3 regions of the Roseibium sp. LAB1 genome follow, and region 1 is predicted to be linked to each of the others. Evidence: riboswitches for the same ligand, from Rfam matches in the RefSeq annotation. Region 1 holds a riboswitch; each other region holds the start of a gene.
The links. A riboswitch is a leader RNA that binds a small molecule or an ion and turns the genes downstream of it on or off. The one in region 1 is predicted to bind thiamine pyrophosphate.
Positions count from the first base shown of each region.

Region 2: another riboswitch for thiamine pyrophosphate. It lies ahead of ACYQ54_RS09215 (ABC transporter permease); the one in region 1 lies ahead of thiO (glycine oxidase ThiO).
Region 3: another riboswitch for thiamine pyrophosphate. It lies ahead of thiM (hydroxyethylthiazole kinase); the one in region 1 lies ahead of thiO (glycine oxidase ThiO).

Region 1 covers NZ_BAAGIB010000004.1:360,836-366,725, reverse strand. The annotation lists gene ACYQ54_RS23115 (class II aldolase/adducin family protein) at 1-602, opposite strand, end outside; gene ACYQ54_RS23110 (DUF6030 family protein) at 903-1,745, shown strand; gene ACYQ54_RS23105 (pirin family protein) at 1,714-2,649, opposite strand; gene ACYQ54_RS23100 (P-loop NTPase family protein) at 2,808-3,320, shown strand; TPP riboswitch at 3,367-3,487, shown strand; gene thiO (glycine oxidase ThiO) at 3,650-4,627, shown strand; gene thiS (sulfur carrier protein ThiS) at 4,611-4,808, shown strand; gene ACYQ54_RS23085 (thiazole synthase) at 4,814-5,587, shown strand; gene ACYQ54_RS23080 (thiamine phosphate synthase) at 5,584-5,890, shown strand, end outside.
Region 2 covers NZ_BAAGIB010000001.1:1,969,141-1,975,030, reverse strand. The annotation lists gene ACYQ54_RS09225 (adenylosuccinate synthase) at 239-1,531, shown strand; gene ACYQ54_RS09220 (hypothetical protein) at 1,797-3,563, shown strand; TPP riboswitch at 3,644-3,750, shown strand; gene ACYQ54_RS09215 (ABC transporter permease) at 3,898-4,653, shown strand; gene ACYQ54_RS09210 (ABC transporter substrate-binding protein) at 4,676-5,617, shown strand; gene rpoH (RNA polymerase sigma factor RpoH) at 5,693-5,890, opposite strand, start outside.
Region 3 covers NZ_BAAGIB010000001.1:914,810-920,699, reverse strand. The annotation lists gene sbmA (peptide antibiotic transporter SbmA) at 1-632, shown strand, start outside; gene ACYQ54_RS04360 (DMT family transporter) at 868-1,908, shown strand; gene ACYQ54_RS04355 (hypothetical protein) at 2,135-2,542, opposite strand; gene ACYQ54_RS04350 (Lrp/AsnC ligand binding domain-containing protein) at 2,564-2,800, opposite strand; TPP riboswitch at 3,008-3,118, shown strand; gene thiM (hydroxyethylthiazole kinase) at 3,187-3,960, shown strand; gene thiD (bifunctional hydroxymethylpyrimidine kinase/phosphomethylpyrimidine kinase) at 3,997-4,803, shown strand; gene ACYQ54_RS04335 (TRAP transporter substrate-binding protein) at 4,805-5,890, shown strand, end outside.

The sequences.
Region 1 (5,890 bases):
TCCCCGTCCAGTATCACAGGCTCGCCAAGGAGAAGGGCCGATAGATACTGGTCCGCCAGATCTTCCACGCCTTCCGCGGTCGAAAGTGCCTTTTGCAAGGTTGCGCCGCCGGCAATCTGTCCGTGGTTCGCAAGCAGGCAGGCGTTCCTGTCGCCCAGGGCGGCAATCATCGCTTCGGACAAATCCTTGGTTCCGAAGGTGGCATAGTGGGCGCATTCGATGCGGTCACCGCCGGCAAGCGCCACCATATAGTGAAACGCGGGTATGCCGCGTCGATGGCAGGACAGGGCGGTTGCGCGGGGGCTGTGGCAATGCACCACCGCACCGCAGTCCGGCTTCGCCAGATAGAAGTCGAGATGCATCCGCCATTCGGAAGACGGCAGCGTCTCTCCGCGGTAGCAGCCGTTCATGTCAAGCGCGACGATCATGTCTTCGGTCAGATTTTCATAGGGCGTTCCAGATGGTGTCACCAAAAAACCGGATTCGATGCGTGCACTGACATTTCCGGATGTGCCTTTCGTCAACCCGAGACGGGGCAGGGCGCGGGCAGTCTCTATAATCGCGCGGCGCAGGTCGGGTGTGTCGCCTGGAAAGGTGGGCATTCAGGGTCTCATCGGGTTCGGTTCGGGCGCGAGTATTTCGTTTCACTGCGCGACCGTTGAAGCGGCGCTTACATGACAGGTATCCGGTTGCCTTTTCAAGGTATTGGTTTGATAAAACCCGAGCCTTGGACCAAACGGTCGAGGATCGCGGTATTAAGGGACTGAATGGCGGGTTTAGCAGACAAGCTCAGGCATTTGCTTGGATCGGCTGCAGTGTCGGCAGACCGGACGGGCAGGGGCAGGCAATCCAGGCCGAGGCCAGGGCGTCGTTCAACGGGACCGCGCTGGGCCGAACCGGACATGGAAACGCTGTCGGAAGGCGCCAAGACCGAGAGGGCAGACCAATCGCCACATGTCCCCAGGTCTCGCAACCGCCCGTTCGTGACGCCGTACTACATCTGGGGAACTCTCGCGCTTCTGGCTGCCGGTTTCGCTGGTGGCGGGCTGATCCTGCACGTTGCCCAACAGAGTAACGAAGACAGTGCCCAGTCATCGCCATTGGTGCCGGACCCGCTTTCGTCGCTGCAGGCTCCGGCCAAGGAAGTGCTGCTGGCTCCGGAACCGGAACTGTCCGCGGAGCTGAAGCGCAGCTTTTTGGGGCAGCCTGACCAACTCTGTGACGAGCTGAGATCACTGGGATTGGGAAATCCCGGTTGGCGCCGGGCACCATTCAGTGCGGACCGTTGGCAATGTGCCTCCGATCTTGTGCCCCTGACCACGCCGAGCGTCGACTATGGCTCGACAACTCTCTTCTTCCTGCTGCGTGGACCTTCGGAAAACAGGATCGACTATTTGCGACTGAAGCTGGTGGTGGAAGATCCCCGCCAGATGCAGATCGGACTGGATGCGGTCTGGCTGGTAATCGACGCCCTGGCTGTTCGCTATGGCTGGACAGTGCCGGAAGTGTTCCGTGAGGCTGTTTCCGGTTTCAGGCAGCTTGAGACAACCCATCGAGGTGTACGGCTATCGGTTGCACCGGAGGATCCCAATTTGACGGGTGATCCGCTGGCCAGCCAGCGTCTCAACATCATTCTGGACTTTGGCGAGCCGGATCTGATCCGGCCCGCTGACAGGTTTGAAAAAGCGCCCCCTCTGGAAAGCGGCTGGAGTGTCAGGGCCCCGGACGCTCAGGCAGGGGAATGAACTCTTCCGCGTCACCGGGAACGGTGTCAAAACGGCCGAGCCGCCAGTCTTCCTTGGCCTGCTCGATGCGCTCTTTTGATGAAGACACGAAGTTCCACCAGATATAGCGGCGGCCATCCATCGGTTCACCTCCAAGCACAACGAACCTTGCTGGAAAAGGCGCGGTGTTTTCGATCACCAGATGGTCACCCGGTTTGAACACCAGTAGTTGGGCCGGATCGAAGGTCTGGCCGGCGATGGTGATCTGGCCCGCGACCGTATAAAGGCCGCGTTCCTCCCATCCGGCATCCAGCGGTATTTTCGCCCCCGGTTCCAGCGAGATGTCGGCATAGAACATGTCCGAGGCTGTCTTGACGGGGGCCTTGTGTCCGTAGAGGTCGCCGGCGATCAGTTTGACCGTGGCGCCCTTGTCGGAAAACTCCGGCTGTTCCTCGGTGCCGTGATGCTGGAAGGTCGGGTCGGTCTCTTCCAGGTGTTTAGGCAAGGCCACCCAGCTCTGCAGGCCGAACAGGGGACGTTTTTCCTGCAGGCGTTCCGGCCTCTCACGTTCGGAATGCACGATGCCCTTGCCGGCGCTCATCCAGTTCAGAGCACCGGGGGCAATCGCAATCTCCGTTCCGAGGCTGTCACGATGATACATCTCTCCTTCGAAGAGATAGGTCACGGTTGCCAACCCGATGTGAGGATGCGGGCGGACATCAATGCCGCCACCCACCAGCAGTTCGGCAGGACCCATCTGGTCGAAGAAAATGAACGGACCCACCATCCGGCGCCTGGCGGATGGCAAGGCGCGCCTTACGGAAAAACCGCCGAGATCGGAAGTTCGCGGTACGATGATCGTCTCGATCGGGTCACAGCTTGCAGCATTTCCCGCCACGGGATCAGGGGTATTCAACCAGCTCATCTGCCTCTCCATCAAAGAATATGCCGTCTTGCAATCTAGATAGGGCTGGAGGAGCTGAGGTGTCCATTGAACAGTCTGTTTCGGTTTTTCATCCGCTGCGCAATCTGTATAACGACCGGCCCTTCCTGGTTTTTGTTTGGTGCGACATGAAACGCGTGATGATTGTTGGAGGCCCGGGCTCGGGCAAAAGCACGCTTGCCGTTGCCCTGGGCCAGAAAACCGGACTGCCGGTCTATCATATGGATAAGATCCACTACCGTTCCGGTTGGAATGAACGGACGCGGGAAGAGAAAGACCGGATGACGCATGAGGTCCATCTGAAGGATGCCTGGATCTTCGAAGGCGGCCATTCAAGTACTTACGCGGAGCGTGTCGAACGCGCCGACACCTTCATCTGGCTTGACGTTCCGGTCCTGCGCCGCATTTTTCGGGTGCTGAAGCGGTCAGTGAAATACCACGGACAGAGCAGGCCGGACCTGGCAGAAGGTTGCCCCGAGCAGTTCAACTGGCAAACCATCGAGTTTCTGAGCTTCATATGGCGAACCAGACACTCGGCCAGAGCCAAGCTGGAGCGCATCTACCGCGAACCTCCGCACCATCTGACAGTCCATCGTCTTCGGACCCTTGCCGAGATCGACGACTTTCTGGCTGATTGTCAGGAACAGGGCTGAAGACCGTCCGGTCTCTTGACAGTTGCACCCGACGAGCGGCACAACAGGGGCTCACCCGGGGGGCCTCGACAAGGGGCTGAGATACTGCTGGCGCGACCGCGCAGTGCAGGGACCCGACGAACCTGATCCAGGTCATGCTGGCGAAGGGAAGGTGTTCTCGGCCAGGTGCAGTTGCTACCGCAATGCGTCACCCACGGCCACCTTCCCGAACTGAATGACCGAACAGCAGGACCAGAACCGGTCCGTGCGAAGAGGCGTTGAATGCTGGCGGTCCACACAAACCCCCGCTGCAGCGAGCAACTGACGTTCTCCCAGGGGGAGGGGGCGGAATGAAAATCGGCGTCAAAGGGGCCGGTGTCGCTGGTTTGGCGCTTGCGCATGAGCTTGTCACGCGCGGTGCGCAGGTCGAACTGCTGGAAAAGCATCAGGACCTGTCAGCCAGTGCGTCCTGGCTCGCAGGTGGCATGCTGGCCCCGTGGTGTGAAAGGGAAAATGCCGAAGAAGATGTCCTGCGGTTCGGACGGTCCTCGATCAGTTGGTGGGGTGAGGTTCTGCCGGGGCACGTGCGGCGTAACGGAACATTGGTTGTGGCTGCCCCGCGTGATGCCGGCGAACTGAGCCGATTTGCCTCCCGGACCAGTGGCTTTACCTGGCTCGACCGTGAGGCGCTGGGCACACTTGAGCCGGATCTTGCAGGTCGATTTGCGAAGGGGCTCTATTTCGCCGAAGAAGCCCATATCGATCCGCGTCAGGCCCTCAAGTCATTGCGGGCAAAGGTCTCTGAAAGCGGCGCGCGGGTCAGATTCGGGACACAGGATTTCACCTCGGCAGCTGATCTTGTCGTCGATTGTACGGGAATGGCCTCTCCGGATCCGAACCTTCGTCCTGTTCGAGGTGAAATGCTGATCCTGCATGCACCGGATGTCACACTTTCGCGGCCCGTGCGCTTTCTGCATCCCCGTATCCCGGTCTATGTGGTGCCTCGCGACAACGGGGTTTTTATGGTCGGAGCAACGATGATCGAAAGCAGCGACCGGGGCCCGGTCAGTGTCCGCTCCACCATGGAACTTCTCAACGCCGCCTATAGCCTGCATCCGGGTTTTGCAGAAGCCAAGATCATCGAAACCGGTGCAGGCCTGCGCCCAGCCTATCCCGACAACCTTCCCCGTCTCGCCTGGACAGGCAAGACGCTGTCCTTGAACGGCTTTTACCGGCACGGCTTTCTGCTTGCCCCGCATTTTGCCATCGAGGCAGCAAGCGGGATCATGCAACATCTTCAGGAGAAGAGCCTTGAATCTAACCATTAACGGCGAACCGCAGGAGGTTGCCAGTGCGACGCTGGCAGCTCTTCTGGAGGAACTGGCCTATGACCATGAATTCCTTGCCACAGCCCGCAACGGCGATCTGGTGAGCGCTGATGAGAGGGGCGATTGCGTCCTGCAGGCTGGCGACCGCATCGAGATCCTGTCGCCGATGCAGGGAGGATAACGCTCTTGCTGAATTTCTATGGTGAAGCAGTCGCCTCCAGGTTCTTGCTCGGGACAGCGCAATATCCGTCTCCGCAGATTTTGGCCGAGGCTGTGAAGGCCTCTGGCGCTCAAATTCTGACAGTGTCCCTACGGCGCGAGACGGCTGGCAGCGGCGCCGGTGGCCGGTTCTGGGACCTCATCCGAGAGCTTCAGGTCAAGGTGTTGCCGAACACCGCTGGTTGCCACTCGGTGAAAGAAGCCGTGACGACGGCCAGGATGGCACGGGATCTCTTCGCAACAGACTGGATCAAGCTGGAAGTGATCGGTCATCACGACAGTCTTCAGCCGGATGTCTTCGGCCTTGTGGAAGCTGCCCGTATTCTGACTGAAGACGGCTTCAAGGTGTTTCCCTACACGACGGACGATATTGTCGTCGGCGAACGGTTGCTTGAGGCGGGCTGCCAGGTGTTGATGCCCTGGTGCGCCCCGATCGGTTCGGCGAGGGGGCCGGTCAATCCGGATGGCCTCAGAGCCTATCGCAGCCATTTCAGCGGAGTTCCGCTGGTGGTGGATGCAGGCCTTGGCCGTCCGTCTCATGCCGCAACGGTTCTTGAACTCGGGTTCGATGCGGTGCTGCTGAATACGGCCGTCGCAAAGTCCGGAGACCCTGTCGCCATGGCAAGGGCTTTCGCCCAGGCAATTGAAGCCGGACGGCTGGCCTATGAAGCACAACCCCTGGAACCCCGCGACATGGCGGTTCCCTCTACCCCGGTTCTTGGAATGGCGGTTTTCGAATGAAACTTGATCCCTTTTACCTCATTGTTGACAGTTCAGACTGGATCGCGCGGTTGATACCGCTCGGCGTCAAACTGGTCCAGTTGCGCATCAAGGACGCGGCGGATGACATCCTGCGCAAGGAAATCGCAGCATCAAAGATCGTTTGCGAGAAATACGGCTGCCAGCTTGTCGTAAACGACTATTGGCAACTGGCGATCGAACAGGGGTGCGATTTTGTCCACCTTGGCCAGGAAGACCTTGCCGACGCCGACGTTGCGGCCATTCGCAACGCGGATTTGAAGCTTGGTGTGTCGACACATGACG
Region 2 (5,890 bases), on a different contig from region 1:
GTCCAATTCGAGGCGCGGTATGAATGGTCATTTGGCACAGAGGGGACCGGGCCGATCGGGAGAGCTGGCAAAAAAACTTGCTTTTGGCTTCCAATCTCCGTGCGGAGACTCGCATGAGCAGGGAAACCTGTCTATAGTCCGCGCCGTTTGCCCCGGTCCGATTGCCGGGGCTTGTCGTGTTGGCATCCCGAACATGTTTCGGAGGGTGCGGAAGCTGCTTCAGGAGAGCAAAGTCTAGATGGCGAATGTGGTTGTTGTCGGTTCGCAATGGGGTGACGAAGGCAAAGGCAAGATTGTCGACTGGTTGTCGGAACAGGCCGATGTCATCGTAAGGTTCCAGGGCGGGCACAATGCCGGTCATACCCTTGTCATCGACGGTGTCAGCTACAAGCTGTCTCTCCTGCCGTCCGGGGTTGCACGTGAAGGCAAACTCTCGGTGATCGGCAACGGCGTTGTGCTGGACCCCCATGCACTTGCCGAGGAAGTCGAGCGCCTGGGCAAGCAGGGTGTCGTTGTGACGCCTGAATCGCTTCGCGTTGCGGAAAACGTCACGCTGATTCTGTCCCTGCACCGCGAGCTTGATGCCCTGCGGGAGAATTCCAACACCGGTACGCGCATCGGCACCACCAAGCGCGGCATCGGTCCGGCATATGAAGACAAGGTCGGCCGTCGTGCCATCCGTCTGATGGATCTGAAGAACCTTGCCACGCTGCCGGCCAAGATCGATCGTCTGCTGACGCACCACAATGCGCTGCGCCGCGGCCTCGGTCAGGAAGAAGTGTCCGCACAGGCGATCTATGACGAACTCGCCAGCATCGCCGACAAGGTGCTGCCCTATATGGACAAGGTCTGGTACCTGCTGGACGAGCAGCGCCGCCAGGGTAAGCGGATCCTGTTTGAGGGCGCCCAGGGTGCGCTTCTGGACATCGACCATGGCACCTATCCGTTCGTGACCTCTTCCAACACCGTTGCCGGCCAGGCCGCAACGGGCTGCGGCCTCGGCCCGGGTTCGATCAATTACGTGCTCGGCATCACCAAGGCCTACACCACCCGTGTTGGCGAAGGCCCGTTCCCGACCGAGCTGAATGACGAAGTCGGCGAGTTCCTGGGCACGCGCGGGCATGAATTCGGCACGGTGACCGGCCGCCGCCGCCGCTGTGGCTGGTTCGACGCGGTTCTGGTACGCCAGACCGTCTGCACCTCCGGCATCAACGGCATTGCGCTGACCAAGCTGGATGTTCTGGACGGCCTTGATGAAATCAAGATCTGCATCGGCTACGAGCTGGACGGCGAACGGATCGACTATCTGCCCGCCTCGCAGGGCGCGCAGGAACGGGTCAAGCCGATCTACGAAAGCCTGCCGGGCTGGAAGGAATCGACCGAAGGGGCCCGGACATGGGCCGATCTGCCGGCCCAGGCGATCAAATATGTGCGTCATGTCGAAGAACTGATCGGTGCTCCGGTGGCTCTTCTGTCGACAAGTCCGGAACGGGACGACACAATTCTTGTGCAGAATCCCTTCCAGGATTGAGATCTGTGACGTTAAAAGCACATTATTAAGGACTGAGGTTGCGTGCTGCGAATCACCGCACGCAACCACCGCTCGTTTTCGGCGTTCCATGTGTGTGCCGAGCAAACAAATCTGTGTTAGGAAAAGGGTACTGTGAGGGTCTCTGTCGCGGCAAAGATATTGAAGAAATAGCACCGGTTTTCGAAAAACTTGCTATAAGCCTGAGAATGAAACGAAATCTCGGGCCCGCAGAACAGATCCTTGCAGTCGGCCGGTAGGCAGGAAGATGGCTGATTACTATTCAATTCTGAAGAAAACGATCGCGTCTTTACCTGAAAACAATGGTGCTGCACGCAGAAGCGTTTACAGCCGTGCGCGCAATGCCATCGTCAATCAGCTGAAAGCCTATGAGCCGCCGCTGGCGCCGTCCGAAATTACGGCGGAGCAGCTGCGACTTGAAGAAGCCATCCGCAAGGTGGAAGCGGAAGCCGCGCGCGAAAGCCTCGGTCTCAGCCCGACAGTTCCGAAGGTGGAGGCTCCCGCCCCCGCGCCGGAGGTTTCGGCACCGCCTGTGACACCGCCGCCGTCCGAGCCGGCTGCAGAAGTCGCGCCGGAAGCTCCCGCGCCGCAGGAGCCAGAAGCCGCACCTGCGCCGGCTGATGACACCCCGGCGCCTTCGCCGCTGAAGGAAACCCTGACACAGGCCGAAGCGCTTGGCACCGCTGCCAGCCAGGCCGTTCACAACGCAAAGGAAGCTGCCGATCCGTCTGCAGTGCCCCAGCGCCAGGAGCCGTCGTTTGGTGGGTCGACGCAACCGGAACAGGCTGATGACGGTCTGTTCGAAACTGCTGAAAGCGCCACCGCAACTGTTTCCGTCGACCAACCCTACCAAGCCGGCGAGACCGGGAAGGTCAAGGATGAACCGGCACCGAAGAAAGACCGCGCCAAGCGGTCCAAGCCGAGCGCTTCCGAGGCCCTGCGCGGTGAGTCGTCCGGTAACCGCACCGTCCCGATTGCAATCGCTGCCGGCTTCCTGCTGCTGGTGCTTCTGGCGGCCGCAGCCTACTTCCTGATGCCCGCTGGCGATCAGACTGCGGACAGCGGCAATGTGCCCGCCGCGTCCTCTACGCAAACGGCTTCCGAAGCCGAGCCGGTCACCACCCCTGAGCCTTCGACGTCTGCGTCGGTCGGGGAGGGCGAAGAGCCTTCCAAAAACACCGACCGCCTGTTGAACGACGGCGAGACGGATGTGGTTGCCCCGGACGCGCGTACCGTGACCACCACGACCATCACGGGCCAGGCCGATACGCCTGCGGCCACGGAAACTCCTCAGGTCGACGCGCCAGCGGCCGTGACACCCACGCCGTCCCAGCCGTCCATCGTGACGAGTGCCGAAAACGACCAGACACCGGCTGCGGCCGATAGTCCGGTCGCGGTGCCGGAAGACAACCTGTCGGCTATTTCTCCTGACGAGACTGCGCCCGCTCCGTCCGCTGCGGCGGCGGATCCTTCGGTGCAGCGCTCCATTCTCTATGAAGAGGGCGAAGAATCCGGCGGCGCCGGTACTGCGGCGCAAGGCGCTGTCGTCTGGGGTGTCGATGAAGAAACCAATCTGGACGGCAAGGCTCTTGCGGTCCTGAGTGCGTCCGTCGAAATCCCCGAACGGGATGTGAAAGTCGACATTCGTATCAAGCCTAATGACGATAACTCTCTGCCGGCCAGCCATCTCGTCGAGATCAAGTACGAGTTTCCGGAAAATTTTGCTGCGGGTGATGTCGTCAACGTTCCGGGTCTGGTCATGAAACCTACGGAAGAAGCCCGCGGCGATGCGCTGATCGGAGCGTCGGTGAAGGTGTCTCCGGGCTTTTTCTGGATTGCCCTGTCCAGCCTGCCGAACGAGCAGCAACGCAATCTCGCCCTTCTGCGTGAGCGCGGCTGGATCGACATTCCGATGCTTTATGAAAACGGCAAACGCGGCATCCTGACCCTGGAAAAGGGTACGGCCGGTGCGGATGCCGTCGAAAAGGCAATCACGGCCTGGCAAGCCGGCTAAGCGTCAATTGCCTCGTTTGAAAATCTGAAAAAGCCGCTTCACAGCGGCTTGCCTTTTTCTGTCACATTGGGCATGGTCCGCCTTGGTCCGAGGGGTGTTCCGGTTACCGGAGCTGAGATGGCGTGATGCCGAACCCTTAGAACCTGATCCGGGTCATGCCGGCGAAGGGACGGAATCCTTAGCCTATTCCCGGATCTCCATTGTCATTTTCGGTTTGTCCGAAGACGGGAGATCCTATGCGTATTTGTCTGCGACCGCAGCCGTGGCTGCAAATCCGACTGCCGATATCGGCTCCCAGGCGTTTCCGTTGGCGCATTGCAACGGGGCGTGTCGGATGATGTTTTTTCTGAAAGCCGTTGCCAGGTCCGTGTTCGGCCTGCTGCTGACCGTTGCGATCTGGGCGGCCATCGTCCATGTGTTCGATACCCAGCACTACATCCTTCCCGGACCGGACCGCGTCTTTACAGCCTTTGTCAAACACGCGGGCTTCCTGCTGCACCATGCCGGCATCACCGCCTTTGAAACAGTGCTCGGGTTTGTGCTCGGGGCTGCGGCGGGGGCACTGCTTTCCGTGCTGTTGTGGCTGTTTCCGGTCGCTGCAAGGCTTGCCATGCCACCCATTCTGGTTACGCAGGCCCTGCCTGTGTTCGCAATCGCGCCGATCCTGGTTCTCTGGCTCGGTTTCGGGCTTGCGTCCAAGATCGTCGTCATCATCCTGGTCATCTTTTTCACGGTCACATCGACCTTCTTCGACGGTCTGCAGCGGCTGGACCAGGGGTTGTGTGATCTTGCCCGGCTTTACCGTCTGTCACGCGTGAAGGAACTCTGGTTCTTCCGCCTGCCGTCAGGCCTGCCGGCGTTTGCATCCGGTCTGCGCGTTGCCGCTGTATTTGCCCCCATGGGGGCGATCATCGGCGAATGGGCGGGGGCGAAGGGTGGCCTTGCCTTCATCATGCTTCAAAGCAGCAACCGGATGCAGGCGGACATGATGTTCGCCGCCCTGATCCTTCTCGCGGCCATGGTGCTGATCATGCGCTTTGTCGTGAACCATCTCACCCGACTTCTAGTTCCCTGGCAGCCGCTCAGCTAGCTGCCGTCCAACGGAGGACCTCATGAAAAAACAAATTCTGTCTCTCGTGCTCGCCGCCGGGTTGCTGGCATCCGGCCCGGCTCAGGCCAGTGAAAAACTCACCCTGCTGCTCGACTGGTTCATCAATCCGGATCACGCGCCGCTGGTGACTGCGCAGACCATGGGCTTCTTCGAAGCTGAAGGTCTCGACGTGGAGATTATCGAACCCGCGGATCCGGCGATGCCGCCGAAGCTGGTGGCGGCCGGGCAGGGCGATATCGCGGTCTCCTATCAGCCGACGCTTCATGCGCAGATCGAGGAAGAGCTGCCGCTGAAATGGATCGGCACGCTGGTCGAAACACCGCTTAATTCGCTGATCGTGCTCAAGGATGGTCCCATTCAGGAGCTGAAGGATCTGAAGGGCAAGAGTGTCGGTTTTTCCGTGTCGGGCTTCGAGGATGCTATGCTTGGCCAGATGCTGCGCTCGGCCGGTTTGACCATGGACGATGTCGAGCTGGTCAACGTCAATTTCGCGCTGTCGGGTTCCCTGCTTGCCGGGCAGGTGGATGCGGTCATTGGCGCTTATCGCAATTTCGAGCTGACGCAGCTCGAAATCGAAGGCAAACCGGGCAAGGCTTTCTATCCCGAAGAAAACGGTGTGCCGATCTTTGATGAGCTGATCTATGTCGTCAACAAGGACAAGACGGACGATCCACGCTTCGCGAAGTTTCTGGCGGCTGTGGAAGCGGCAACCATCTATCTGAGCAACCATCCGGAAAAAGCCTGGAATGCTTTTGTCGAAGCGTATCCGAACCTCAACGACGAGCTGAACAGGCGCGCCTGGTTCGACACCTTGCCGCGTTTTGCAAAGCGCCCGGCCGCACTCGACGAAGGCCGTTACCAGCGCTTTGCCGAGTTCATGGCCGAAGCCGGCCTGATCAGCAAGGTCGTGCCGGTGGAAAGCTACACAGCCGAAATCCGCTGAGTAGACGTCTCAGGCAAAAGAAAAGCGCTGGAGCCAGGCTTCAGCGCTTTTTTTGTTTCTCTATGGCAGCGTGTCTCAGGCGGCAGGCTGGTCCATGGTGCGGGCGCTGTTGCGCACGGCTTTCTGAACCTTCTCGAACGCGCGGACTTCAATCTGGCGCACACGTTCACGGCTGACACCGAACTCGCCAGAAAGGTCTTCCAGCGTCATCGGGTCTTCCGAGAGGCGGCGCGCTTCGAAGATGCGGCGTTCGCGCTCGTTGAGGACATCCAT
Region 3 (5,890 bases), on a different contig from region 1:
GCGTCGCAATGATCGACTCGGTCATGACGCTGATCGCCTTTCTGCCCGTCTTGCTGTCGCTGTCGAGCTACGTCTCGGAGCTGCCGATCGTCGGAGCCATTCCGGCCCCCTTGTTCACGGCGGCGATCCTGTGGTCGTTGTTCGGCACGGGATTGCTGGCGCTGGTCGGTATCAAGCTGCCAGGGCTGGAGTTTCACAACCAGCGTGTCGAAGCTGCCTATCGTAAGGAACTGGTCTATGGCGAGGACTACGAAAACAGGGCGCAGCCGATAACGCTGTCGGAACTGTTCGCCAATGTTCGCAAGAACTATTTCCGCCTTTACCGACACTACCTCTATTTCAATCTGGCCAGAGGCATCTACCTTCAGGCGGACAATCTGTTCACCTACTTCATCCTCGTTCCCACGATTGTCTCCGGTGCGATCACCTACGGTATTCTGCAACAGATCCTGACCGCCTTCGGCCAGGTTTCAAACTCGTTCCAGTACCTGGTCAATTCCTGGACGACGATCATCGAGCTTCTGTCCATCTACAAACGTCTGAAGGGCTTCGAAGTCTCGATTGCGGAGCGTGAACGGATGTCTCCGGAAGAACTTGCAAAGGTGCTGGCGGAAAAAGAATCCCGGCTCTGATGCATAATGTCAGGAGACGCAAGGCACGCGAAAAATGAGGTGCCGCCCGTCGGTTTGAGCGGGCGGCGTTTTTCCCGGAAGCGGACTTGCCGTCAATCCCGTTTGGTCAAATACTGAAGGCCCTTCACTTCACGCCCCGCATACTCGCATCCTGTTTGCGTGACGTTTCTTGATATGCTGCATTCGAAGGGCCAGTCGAACTGGTTCTTCCCACGGTTCATTGGACCGGTACACCGTGGGATTTGTCATTGAAAAGCCGGACCTGGAAGTTGTCATGGCGTTCTTGAGCCAGAAGTCCCGTTTTTCCGGACCTCCGGCGCCCACCGGGATGACCCGGCAGGCTCCCCTCATCGGAATATCGCTGAAAGTGGCTTCCACCATGGTATTCTTCGTCATGGCGACGGCTCTCAAGATTGCCGCGGAGCATGTGCCGATCGGTGAGCTTGTGTTCGCGCGGAATTTCTTCGGACTGTTTCCGGTGCTGATCATGGTGGCGATGCGCCGGGAGCTTGGGCTGGCTTTCAAAACGGCCAACCCACTTGGTCATCTCACCCGGGCGTCCGTCGGGCTGACGGCGATGGTCTGCGGTTTCACGGCGTTGTCCCTGCTGCCTCTGCCGGATGCGACGGCCATCGGGTTCGCATCGCCGCTCTTCGTGGTGGTGCTGGCGTTTCTTCTTCTTGGTGAAAAGGTGCGGGTCTACCGCTGGAGCGCGGTCGGTGTCGGCTTTGTCGGCATTCTGGTGGTGCTGTCGCCACATCTGGGCGATGCGGAAATAGACAACAATTCGATGATAGGTGCCTTGATCGGCGTGATGGGCGCCGGGTTTGCGGCGCTTGCCATGATCACCGTGCGCAAATTGTGCGAGACGGAACGCACGTCAACCATCGTCACCTGGTTCGCCGGAATGTCTTCGGTGCTATCGCTGCTCACGCTGCCGCTCGGCTTTCTGCTACCGGGGCAAGCGTGGATCGTGCCGGACCTGCCCACCGCCGGGCTGCTTCTGCTGATCGGTCTGGCCGGCGGTGTCGGCCAGATCCTGCTGACCCAGAGCTACCGGTTTGCCGATGCTTCCACCATTGCGCCGTTCGATTACGTCAACATGCTGTGGGCGATCATCGTCGGCTGGGTTGTCTTTAGCGAAACGCCACTGCCCGCCGTGGTGCTCGGCGCGCTGATCGTGATTGCCGCCGGCATCTTCGTCATCTACCGCGAGCACAAGCTCGGCCTGGACAGGACCAAGGCCCGCCGGGCGTCGTCGCCGTCAAAGTCTTAGGTCGAAATTTCCAGGATTACGACCTGTCCACAGTCATTCCAGACAAGTGAGGCAAAGCCGAGCGCCGATCCGGAATCCGGACTTGTTTCGCGCCATAGGCGCGGCGTTACCCGAAGAGAGAAGCGTTCGCTCCACTCACACAGATGCGCTGGATTCCGGATCTGCGCGAAGCGTTGCTGCGCTTGTCCGGAATGACGGTGGAAATGTGAAGTTTTCTATCCGGACCTTACTGCGGCTTGTACTCGAACCGTTCAACGGCGCTCTTGGTGCCGTCCTTGAAGATCAGCTGTACGCTGATCGACTGGGCCGACGCGGCTGGAAGCTCCAGATACGGCTTGTCCTTGAGTACGACGTTGGGGTTGTCCGGATCGCAGGCTTCCAGTTGCCATTCCTGGTCGATCGGGCCGTCGTTCAGTCCGTAGAAGACATAGTCGATGCCGCACTTCCAGGATTCCAGGTGCGTGAAATAGATCAGTTCCTGGCCCTGCCAGTCGCGAAAGGACACCCAGTTGGCCTTGGTGAGGTCCAGGATCTGCTTGATCTGCTCCGGCGGCATGCCTTGCGCTGATGCGGTGGTGCCGAGCGGAGCAAGGGCAAGTGTCAGGCAAAGGGCTGCTGATTTAATGAGATGCATGAAATATGTCCGGGTCTGACGTTAGAAGGCCTTGAAGGTAATGATGGTTTTGGTGTCCTGAATGCCGTCGATCGGATGGACTTTTTCGTTCACGAAATGGCCGATGTCCGATCCGTCCTCGACATAGAATTTCACCAGAAGATCGTAGTCGCCGGAGGTGGAATAGACTTCGGACGCGATTTCCGCATCGGCGATCGCGTTGGCAACCTGGTAGGTCTTGCCCAACTGGCATTTGATCATCACGAAAAACGGTACCATGGGGCGCTCCGGGCAGTTGGTGTTTGAAGTGGGTGAACGTGTCACCTGAACCATCAGCCGGGCTGTTCGGTCAGCCAGACTTGCCGGGCAACAGATTCACAAAAGCAGACTAGGACATCGCCCATCTCCTCGCGCCAGTCAATTGCCGAGTGGCCGGCCTGCACGTGCCGGGTCTTGCAATCGCGCGGACACCTTGTTAGCAGTGCAAGCATCTCATGGGGGTGCCCGGCCATGCAGGACCGGGCTGAGAGGCAGCCTGCCAACTCCTTGAACCTGATCCGGCTGATACCGGCGGAGGGATTTGAGATCATGATGCACACACCTCACCCCGCAACACGTCCTTTCCGGAATACCGGCAACGGGTTTTCCGTCACAGGAGAGCCGTCATGAGCCTTTCCGTCGCTGCGTCCACGCAGGCCCTGAGCGCCGAACAGGTCTTCACCCTTCTGGAAAGGGTGCGACAGAAAACCCCGCGCGTTCACGCCATCACAAACGCTGTCGCGCAAAGCTTCACCGCCAATGTGCTGCTTGCGCTCGGTGCCGTTCCCTCCATGACCATCGCGCGGGAGGAAGTTGCGGCTTTTGCCGGCGGGGCTGATGCGCTGCTGGTGAACCTCGGCACCCTTGACGAGGAGCGCCGTGCAGCCATTCCGCTCGCAATAGAGGCCGCCAGGACTGCCGGACGTCCGGTTTGCGTCGATCCGGTCTTCGTCAACCGGTCTCCCGTGCGCTGCGCCTATGCGCGCGAACTTATGGCCCTGAACCCGGATCTGGTGCGGCTCAATCCGGAAGAACTCACCGCTCTCTTGCCGGAGCGGGCGGATGCCGATGCATTGATCGAGGCCGGAACGGTTTTTGCCGTGACCGGCCCCGAAGACAGGGTCGAAAGCCGCGGTGAGGATTTTCTGCTGCGCAACGGCGATCCGCTGATGTCACGCGTGACAGCCACCGGCTGCGCAGGCGGTGCGGTTCTGGCAGCGTTTCTCAGTGTCGAAAAGGACCGGGCGCTGGCGGCCGCTTGCGGACTGTCCGTCTTCAACATCGCCGGCGAAATCGCAGCCGGCCGGGCAGGTGGGCCGGGCACTCTCGTGCCCGAATTGCTTGACGCGCTGTTTTCCCTAACCGACCGCGACATTGAAGCCCGTCTCAAGACCGGCTGACGCAGGCTCAGCCGCATTTACACCCAGGAGGCTTTCATGACCGCAATCGCGGTGACCATTGCAGGATCGGATTCCGGTGGCGGAGCCGGCATTCAGGCAGATCTCAAGACCTTTTCCGCCAACGGCGTCTTCGGTGCCAGCGTCATTGCGGCGCTAACGGCGCAGAACACGCTTGGTGTCAGCGCCATTCATGACGTTCCACCGGACTTCGTGCGGGCCCAGATGACGGCGGTCTTCTCCGATCTTGCAGTTACGGCAACCAAGATCGGCATGCTGTCACGCGTTGATACGATCGAGGTGGTGGCGGAGGGACTAAAGGTACTTGAGACGGGCCCGGTCGTGCTTGACCCTGTGATGGTGGCCGCTTCCGGTGACCCCTTGCTGGCGGACAGTGCGGTGGACACGTTGATCGCCCTGCTGCTGCCTCTGGCGGATATCGTTACACCGAACCTTCATGAAGCAGCCCGCATGCTGCAGGGCGAGGTTGCGGCGGATGAAGCCCAGATGCACGCACAGGCAGAGCGTCTGCTCGGTCTTGGCGCCAACGCGGTTCTGCTCAAGGGCGGACACGGGGCAGGGGCGAAAAGCGCGGATCTCCTGCTGGACCGCGAAGGCAATGCAGTCTGGCTGCGGTCCGACCGGATCAAGACAGACAACACCCATGGCACCGGCTGTACCCTGTCGTCGGCAATTGCCTCGGGTCTTGCCAAGGGGCAAGGCATGGAAGAGGCCGTGAAGTCCGCCAAATCCTACATTCAGGCCGCGATAGCTGCTGCCGATACGCTTCACATTGGCAGTGGTCACGGGCCTGTTCATCATTTCCACGCGTTCTGGAGCAAGTGAGATGACCGATCAGCCAATGACCAAAACCGGACAGATCAGCCGCAGAGGGCTTCTGGGGGCATCCGCCGCTGCCGGGGCAAGCGCATTGGCTGCCCCTGCGGTGGCGCAGGAGCAGGCGACGCTGGAATGGAAGATGGTCACCTCCTGGCCGAAAAACCTGCCGGGGCCTGGGGTCACGGCGCAGCGGATTGCAGACCGGATCGAACTGATGTCCGGTGGACGGCTGCGCGTCCGGCTTTATGCCGCTGGTGAACTGGTGCCGGCTCTGGGCGTGTTCGAGGCGGTTTCCGCAGGCACGGCGCAGATGGCGCATACGGCCTCTTTTTTCTGGCAGGGCAAGATCCCGGCTTCGGTCTATTTCACGGCGATACCCTTCGGCCTTCTGCCGCATGAGCACATCACCTGGATAGAGCAGGGCGGCGGCCAGGCGCTTTGGGACGAGCTTTATGCCCCCTTCGGGCTGCGACCCGTAATGGCCGGGAACACCGGTGTCCAGATGGGCGGCTGGTTCAAGCGCGAGATCAACACGCTGGACGACCTCAAGGGGCTGAAGATCCGCATGCCGGGCCTGGGCGGTGAAGTGATGCACCGGCTCGGGGCAACCCCTGTCAGTCTGCCACCCGGCGAATTGTTCCAGGCACTGGATAGCGGCGTGCTGGATGCGACGGAATTCCTGGGGCCATGGTCGGACCGGGCAATGGGATTCCAGAAAGCTGCCAAATCCTATTACACGCCCGGCTTCCATGAGCCCAATGGCACCGGCGAAGCGCTGTTCAACAAGGTGGCGCTGGAAGGCCTGCCGGAAGATCTTCGCGCGATCATTCTGGAAGCCTGCAAAGCCGAAAACGGCCGGTCGCTTGCCGAAAGCGAATGGGAAAATGCCGGCGCCCTGAAGCTCCTGCAGGAAGAAGACGGCGTCACCGTTCGCTCTTATCCCGATGATGTGCTGGATGCGCTGCGGGAGACCGCGGCAGTCGTGCTGGCGGAATTTGCGAGCAAGGATGCGCTCAGTCAGAGGATCTACGAAAGCCATATGGCTGCCAGAGCCCGTCTGGCCCCCTGGAGCGACGTTGCCATGCGCCGTTTC